DNA from 2 places in the Bacillus sp. 37MA genome. Region 2 is predicted to be linked to the other one. Evidence: riboswitches for the same ligand, from Rfam matches in the RefSeq annotation. Region 2 holds a riboswitch; the other holds the start of a gene.
The links. A riboswitch is a leader RNA that binds a small molecule or an ion and turns the genes downstream of it on or off. The one in region 2 is predicted to bind S-adenosylmethionine.
Positions count from the first base shown of each region.

Region 1: another riboswitch for S-adenosylmethionine. It lies ahead of metK (methionine adenosyltransferase); the one in region 2 lies ahead of A3M5_RS0120200 (hypothetical protein).

Region 1 covers NZ_KB889752.1:2,334,870-2,339,302, reverse strand. The annotation lists gene A3M5_RS0112930 (alpha/beta hydrolase family protein) at 1-109, shown strand, start outside; gene A3M5_RS0112925 (DUF2584 domain-containing protein) at 109-351, shown strand; gene pckA (phosphoenolpyruvate carboxykinase (ATP)) at 390-1,973, opposite strand; SAM riboswitch class I at 2,304-2,414, shown strand; gene metK (methionine adenosyltransferase) at 2,535-3,731, shown strand; gene A3M5_RS0112910 (gamma carbonic anhydrase) at 3,887-4,399, opposite strand.
Region 2 covers NZ_KB889752.1:3,671,809-3,676,241, reverse strand. The annotation lists gene A3M5_RS0120205 (anthranilate synthase component I family protein) at 1-1,079, opposite strand, end outside; gene A3M5_RS0120200 (hypothetical protein) at 1,144-1,566, opposite strand; SAM riboswitch class I at 1,736-1,838, opposite strand; gene A3M5_RS0120195 (carbon-nitrogen family hydrolase) at 1,939-2,715, shown strand; gene metA (homoserine O-acetyltransferase MetA) at 2,929-3,837, opposite strand; partial or broken gene A3M5_RS26255 (DNA topoisomerase III) at 4,091-4,366, opposite strand; partial or broken gene A3M5_RS23370 (transposase) at 4,381-4,433, opposite strand, start outside.

The DNA of each region.
Region 1 (4,433 bases), 1.3 Mb from region 2:
TATATTATATTTTAACGAGTATGATCATTACATACCACCTGCTGTAAATCGCAAAATTGTCGGGAAAATTGCAGTATGGATGAAAGAAAAAGGGAAGGGGAATGTATGATGGGCATGCCAATGGAATTAAACACAATGATTGTCACGAAAGGAAATGAAACGAGAGAAGAAGAAAACAGATTTGTATTAACAAAGAACGGCTACCGTCTGTATCCAATAGGCATTCCGATTGCCGTATACAAAGTGAAAGACAGTGAGCAAAGCGGGATAGCAATTATTGAAAAAGTGGAGTGGCAAAATGATACGACAACCATTACGTATACACTTGTATCATTAAAATCAACGAATTAATATGAAAACCCTCCTGACGAACAGGAGGGTTTTCATATTTACATTTTAGGTCCGCCAAGTACTTCGATGTCAGAAGGAACACCGGTGAATTTTTTGAAATTAGCACGGAATTTAGCAGAAAGTTCCTGTGCTTTGACCATGAACGCTTCCTGATCAGCCCATGATTTACGTGGAATTAATACATCATCAGGCACGCCTGGTACTTGAACTGGAATATTGAGACCGAATACTTTTGTTGTGTATGTTTCAACGTTATTTAGTTCTCCTTCAAGTGCTGCTTGAATCATCGCACGTGTGTATGAAAGCTTCATACGTTGTCCTGTCCCGTATTCGCCGGCTGTCCAGCCTGTGTTCACAAGGAATACCTGCACGTTATGCTCGTCAATTTTTTTGCCAAGCATTTCTGCGTACACGGTTGCAGGAAGCGGAAGGAACGGTGAGCCAAAGCATGTTGAGAATGTAGCTTCCGGGCTTGTAATGCCGCGTTCTGTACCGGCAAGTTTTGATGTGTATCCACTCAAGAAATGGTACATAGCCTGCTCTTTTGATAACTTGCTGATTGGAGGCAAAACGCCGAATGCATCAGCTGTTAAAAAGATAATTGTATGTGGGTGACCCGCGATGCTTGGATCAATAATATTCTCAATTGATTGAATCGGGTAAGCCGCACGCGTATTTTCAGTTAACGAGTTATCAGCGTAATCTGGAATGCGTGTATCATGATCAAGGATAACGTTTTCGAGAACAGAGCCGAAACGGATCGCATCGTAAATTTGCGGTTCTTTTTCACGTGTCAAGCCAATTGTTTTTGCATAGCAGCCACCTTCAATATTGAACACACCGTTTGCAGACCAGCCATGCTCATCATCCCCAATCAAGCGTCGGTTCGGGTCAGCAGAAAGCGTCGTTTTGCCTGTGCCGGAAAGACCAAAGAACAGGGCGACATCACCTTCGTAGCCGACATTTGCCGAGCAGTGCATGGACAATACGTTGTTTTCTGGCAAAAGGTAGTTCATCACGGAGAAGATCGATTTTTTCATTTCTCCAGCATATTCTGTTCCACCGATTAACACGACGCGTTGTTCAAATGAAATAATGATGAACGTTTCAGAATTAGTGCCATCCACAAGAGGATCAGCCTGGAACGTCGGAGCAGATAAAACCGTGAATCCCGCTTCATGCGAGCGGAGCTCTTCTTCTGTCGGACGGATGAACAATTGGTGAGCAAACAGGTTGTGCCACGCGTATTCATTGATGACCTGAATGGGCAGGCGATGTTTATGATCTGCACCGGCAAAGCCATTGAAAACGAACAGTTCATCTTTTTCTTTTAAATGGCGTAGGACTTTATCGTACAAGTTATTAAACTTTTCTTCAGAGATCGGTTGGTTCGAGCCCCAATCGATTTTATCCTTTACGGCCGCTTCTTTGACGGTAAATTTGTCTTTTGGAGAGCGTCCTGTATATTTGCCTGTTTCGGCGCAAACCGCACCGGATGCGGTTAAAATACCTTCAGCGCGTTTGAGTACCTTTTCTACGAGTACAGGTACAGAAGGCTGTTGTAATACATTTGAGCCTTTCAGCAGCTCGACGATTTCGCTGGAAACAGTTAGAGAGTTCATATTTGTACAACCATCCTTTTCGAAATTTTTATATGTGTTGTGATTAAGATGAAATTAGTATAACACATTAATATTAATAATCTATACTAATTAAAGAGATTTTTATATTTTAATGAATTTTTTTGGTTTTTGGGGTTTAATCAGTGTACTATATTAATAAGAAAGGGTGATATTGGATCATATAAAGTTTCTCTTCCGTCCGATTCAATGGGAATTTACTGACCGTTCATCTGCGACAAATGATGCTGCACATATAACTTATCTTTTTTTCTAAGGAAAATCGGTTGACATGATGAATGATCTTTCGTAACATTGACACTTGAACGGATACTCTTATCCTGAGCCGGTGGAGGGACAGGCCCTGTGAAACCCAGCAACCTGCCGTATAAAACGCGGAAAAGGTGCTAAACCTGAGCAAGGATCAACCTTGGACGATAAGAGTGAAAGGCCCGAGTAAAAACAACCTTTCCTCTCTCTATGCCGGGAGAGTTTTTTTATTTTCCGGATCATCGGGGGAATATGAGTACCGTACCCATACTGATTTAAAGGAGGAATTTTTTCATGACAAAACAGCGTCGCCTGTTTACATCAGAATCTGTAACAGAAGGACATCCGGATAAAATCTGTGATCAAATTTCCGATGCGATACTTGATGCGATTCTTGACAAAGACCCGAATGCCCGAGTAGCAGCGGAAACATCTGTCACAACGGGGCTCGTACTCGTTGCCGGGGAAATTACCACTTCATCTTATGTGGATATTCCAAAAATCGTTCGTGAAACGATAAAAGAAATTGGGTATGTACGTGCAAAATATGGATTTGACTACGAAACAGCTGGTGTATTGACATCGATTGATGAACAGTCACCCGATATTGCAGCCGGTGTAAACGTAGCACTCGAAGCACGTGAAGGCCAGATGACGGATAAAGAAATCGACGAAATCGGTGCCGGTGACCAAGGCTTAATGTTCGGTTACGCATGCAATGAAACAGCGGAATTAATGCCGCTGCCCATTTCACTCGCACATAAACTTGCACGTCGTCTGACACAGGTACGTAAAGATGAAGTGCTTGAATACCTTCGTCCGGATGGTAAAACGCAAGTAACGGTTGAATACGATGAACATGGTCAGCCGGTTCGTGTGGATACAATCGTTATTTCAACTCAACATCATCCAGAAATTACACTTGAGCAAATTCAAAAAGAAGTTCGCGAACATGTCATTAATGAAGTCGTACCGGCTGAATTGATCGACAGTGAAACGAAATTTTTCATTAACCCGACAGGCCGCTTTGTGATCGGCGGACCACAGGGGGATGCAGGTTTAACAGGCCGCAAAATCATCGTTGATACGTATGGCGGATATGCTCGTCATGGCGGTGGGGCATTCTCTGGTAAAGATCCGACGAAAGTAGACCGTTCTGCGGCCTATGCAGCTCGTTACGTGGCAAAAAATATTGTGGCTGGGGGTCTTGCGGATAAATGTGAAGTTCAGCTTGCATACGCAATCGGTGTAGCACAGCCGGTATCGATTGCTGTTGACACATTTGAAACAGGTACAGTGTCAGAAGAAGTTCTTGTTGACCTAATTCGCAAAAACTTCGACCTTCGTCCAGCAGGAATTATTAACATGCTTGATCTGCGCCGTCCTATTTATCGTCAAACAGCGGCATACGGCCACTTTGGGCGTACGGACGTGGATCTTCCATGGGAACGTACGGACAAAGCTGAGCTTTTGAAATCAGAAGCAAAATAATAAAAAGCTGCCTGAAAGTTATTTGACTTTCAGGCAGTCTTTTTTTTATGATGGTATGCTTTTATGACAGCTGATGGGATCTACCAATAAATGATCGGATCACAGGTTAAAAACGCAACGTTCATTTCCATACTTTTGTTAGCATATCTTGTACATCATTTTTGAATGGATTTATAATATTGTCCTTTTTCCGCATACTCGCGGACGATTCGTTCCATATCTTTCCGGTCCTCTTCAGTAACATCGCGAATGACTTTAGCGGGACGCCCGAATGCCATTGTGTTCGGTGGGATGATTTTGCCAGGCGGAACGAGGCTGCCGGCACCAATGAACGCACCTTCACCAATTTCAGCATTATCTAAAATGATGGACCCCATGCCGATGAGTGCACCTTTTCTAATTTTGCAGCTATGTAAAAGAACTTGGTGGCCGATCGTCACATGATCTTCTAATACGAGCGGGTTGTTTGGACTTTGATGCAGGACGGAATTGTCTTGAACGTTGACTCGATTTCCAATAACAGTTGGGGCGACGTCGCCGCGAATCACGGTATTGTACCAAATGGTAGATTCCTCTCCGATGCTCACATCACCGGTAATTGTGACATGATCTGCAATAAAAGCAGACTCTGCAATCTCTGGTTCTTTGTCTTTATAAGGATAAATCATCTATGAAACTCCTTTCTTTTTTTATATGTACCGT
Region 2 (4,433 bases):
ACTGCGTCGATGACATCCGCATTCGTTTTACCTTCAGCGAGTTCGCCGCGCACGTTTGAGACGATGTGCATCACATGTGAGTATTTTTCAATGACCATAAATTCATTTACTTCAACCGTGCCATACCGGGACACACGGCCGAGATCATTTCGCTCTAAATCGACAAGCATCACATGTTCCGCCCGCTCTTTTTCATTGTTGATCAGTTCTGCTGCAAGCTGCTCATCTTCCATATCATCTTTTCCGCGAGAGCGTGTTCCAGCAATTGGGCGTGTCGAGAGCTTAGTACCATTTTTTTTCACGAGCAATTCCGGCGATCCTGACACAATTTGAAAATCAGGTGTTTGAATGTACGCCATATACGGCGATGGATTCAATTCACGCAGCTTTGCATAAACGGCAAGCGGCGGCACATCGAGTGCTTTCGACCGGCGCACTGATAAATTGACTTGGAATACATCTCCTGCCGCAATGTATTCACGCACTTGCTCAACAGCATGTTTAAACAGCTCTTCTGGAAACGATACGTCCGTACTGCCTTTCGATTTAGCTTGCGACCAATTATTGGTTGGTTCAGCCAAATCAAGCCAACTAGCGAATAATTCATCCAGTCCCTCATCCGTTTCACCCATTTTCATGACAAATAATTCGTTCGTTTCATGATCGAATGCCGCCCATTCATCAAACAGCAAAAACTGTACATCGGGAAGGTCAATGTCTTGCTTCGCTACCCTAGGGAGCACTTCAATGAACCGGACATAATCGTAACTGATCCAGCCCACCGCACCGCCTTGAAAGTCTGGGAGATCATCCCGTTTCGATATGTTTCGCTCGTTTAAAAGCTGGATCAACATATGAAGCGGGTTCCCTTTAAACAGCTTCTCTTGCCCTTTTTCTTGCAAAAGAAGTCCTTCAGTTGTAGACGTCGCAATAGCCGATGGCTTCATTCCTGCAAAGCTATAGCGTCCTCCGCGTCCGCTTTCAAGCAAGGCATGATGCGGTTCATTTTTCGTCAGTACTGTATATTGAGTGAAAAATTGATCTTTATTGTAGGTTGTTTTACGGTAAAAAATGTTCACGTGGTGCCACCTTTCACAATGTTCTACATTCATCATAATACGGGCGGCACTTGTTTGGGAATGGTTATTTTACAGCAATGAAGCGGTTAACAATAACAGGAAATTCAGCTATCATGAGTTCCGTCCAACCATTTAAAACAGCTTCACGCGCGTTCTGAGCCGTCAGCTGCTGAAATAAAATCGTCGTAAAGCCGACCGCTTTCAAACGCTCCCAGTAGCCTGGGAGTGTTTCCGCGTATGGAAAGTCGGAAGCGGGTGGAAGTGAGCTTGCTTCGGCGAAATCGACGACGAAACGGCCGCCTACCTTGAGCACATCGTATGCCTGTGCCGTCCACTGTGCTCCTTCTGCATATCCGTGAATCGACAGCGGAGCCGCGACTGTATCAAATTCATTTTGCTTTATTTGTGAAAAGATAGCTACGGGCAGGACAATCGCACCGGCATCTGAACATCGCGCCGTTAATGTTTCTGAGCCGCCGATAACCATGATTCGCTCTCCTTGTTGCGGTTGAATAGTATTGTATAAATTGCCTAATGTGATTTTCAACTCTTTTTCCTGTTTTATTTTTTCTGCGACTGCTATGGCAAGCCCTCCCTTTTAAAATATAAAAATCCCTCTTCCTGAGAATATGGAAGAGGGATTCGTCTATGTATTCCTCTTATCTCTCAGCCGTAACTGCAAGATTTAGCACCGTGCCTAAAAATAGGTCGGTTGCCGGGTGTCATCGGGCTTGTCCCTCCACCTGCTCTTGATAAGATGTATTAAATTGTCCGTTTATTATGTAAGATGGATTATGGCACGTTTCATTTTCTCTGTCAACCATGATACAATTTTCAAAAAGAAGCGGAGGCTAGGGAAATGAAAATAGCTTGTTTACAGATAGACATCGCCTTTGGTAATCCAGATTTGAATTATAAACGCGCGGCAGACTATTTGAAAAAAGCACATGAAGCAGGGTGTGAACTCGCGGTCTTGCCCGAGTTATGGACGACTGGTTACGACTTAACGCGGCTTGATGAGATCGCTGATACCGGTGCTTCGCGGACAAAAGCATTTTTGTCTGATGCAGCGAAAAAATATAGAATGCATATCGTTGGCGGTTCGATTGCAAATGACACGGATGACGGCGTGAAAAACACGATGATCATTGTGAATCATCACGGTGAGGTCGTAAAAGAGTATAGCAAATTGCATTTGTTCCGTTTGATGAACGAAGAAAAGTATTTGGCTGCGGGTGATACGGACGGACTGTTTGAATTGGACGGCGAAAAAATGGCCGGATTTATTTGCTATGACATTCGGTTCCCAGAGTGGTTCCGAAAGCACGTCTTAAATGGCGCACGTGTGTTGTTTGTACCGGCAGAGTGGCCCCTCGCTCGTGTCGATCATTGGCGCACATTGTTAATTGCCCGAGCAATTGAAAACCAGGCGTATGTCGTTGCGTGCAACCGTGTAGGCTCTGATCCAGATAATCAATTCGCCGGACATTCGATCATTGTTGGGCCGTGGGGCGAAGTGATTGCAGAAGCAGGTAAAGAGGAAGAAATGCTGATTGGTGAAATTGACTTTGATGCGATTGACGAAATTCGGAGCCGCATTCCGGTATTCGAAGACAGACTCGAGTCATTTTATTAATTGTTGAGCGCCCCGATCAGTGTCGGTGGCGCTTTTCTTATTGAATGATGATCACCCATACCGATTTCTGACCATTCATCTCATTTCATGACCACCCATATCGATAGATCAAAGGCTATAAACGCGACGTCTGTCGCAACACCTTTGTTAGTACATCCTGTACGTCAAAAAACCTATCCATCAGCTATGGACAGGTTTTCGGGTCTTACCCTTTCATTTCCACTCGTACGGCGTCTCCTGATAGACATAGTAGTTAAGCCAGTTGTAGTAGAGCAAATGCGCGTGCGAGCGCCATTTGTTTAGTGGGCGTTTTGATGCGTCGTTATCTGGAAAGTAGTTTTCTGGCATCGCGATATCGATACCTTTGGCACAGTCTCTCTCATATTCTTCTGCGAGCGTAGTCGCGTCATACTCCAAATGGCCAGTGATCATAATGTTTCGTGCGTCTTTTGACATCATGAGAAGCGGTCCGGCTTCCGGTGACGATGCGAGCAAAACCAAGTCTTCATTTGCTTCGATCGCTTCCTGACTCACATCTGTATAACGCGATACCGGCGAATAAAACTCGTCGTCAAAACCGCGTAACAATTTAATAGTCGGGTCAGTAATCGTATGTTTATATATACCAGAACATTTACCCGGTAGTTCATATTTATCAATGCCGTAATGATGATACAACGCTGCCTGGGCACCCCAGCAAATATGCAATGTCGATGTGACATTTGTTTTTGCCCAATTCATAATATCCTGTAATTCCGGCCAATAGTTAACCTTTTCAAAATCCATCAGCTCAACCGGTGCGCCTGTAATAATCAGTCCATCGTAGCGGCGGCTTTTCACTTCTTCTAGTGTCGTATAAAATTGCTCAAGATGTGATTTGCTTACGTTTTTTGACTCATATGTCGCTGTATATAAAAACGAAACATTTACTTGCAGCGGTGTATTGCCGAGCAATCGCAGCAAATGAGCTTCCGTTTTTTCTTTTTCCGGCATTAAGTTCAAAATAAGGATATTGAGCGGGCGGATATCCTGCATCCGAGCACGATCCGCGTCCATAATGAAAATATTCTCTTTTTCAAGAACCTCACGTGCCGGTAGCTGATATGGTATGTTAATTGGCATTTAGTTTCCCCCCTGGTTTACATTTTCATTAAATATAAGCGAAGACACCTGTTCATTGGAAATACACATTTGGATAACACGAAGACTAAAAGTACGACGTTAATCGTACTGCCTTCATAACTCACATCGCGAGGTCCTCGAACCAAGAGCGTCCTTAGCTAGACATTATAATAATTATAGGCACCTTTCCCGAAAAAAAACAACCGTTCCTAATTATTATTTTTTGATAATAATTAGGAACGGTTTTTGCTCATTATAATTTTAAATTTTTCAAAGCATCGGCAAGTGCTGTGTTAATCGGTTCATCCTTTTGCTGCTTTTTCAAGTATTGATTCACATCACGTTTGTTTGCTGCATTTCCGCTTTTTTGCTTACCCTTTTCAAACGCCTACAGTTTTTCTCGATAGCCGCGCTTACAGAAGAATAGCTTTCCTTCCCCTTCGCCGCGCATTTCCATCTTTTTATGACAATTCGGGCAGCGAGCATTCGTCAAACGGGCCAATTGCTTCCGATAACCGCATTCGCGATCCTAGCGTACAAGCCGTTTGCCGACAACCTCACAAACATCTCCTTTGCATAGTCTGACAATTCATCAT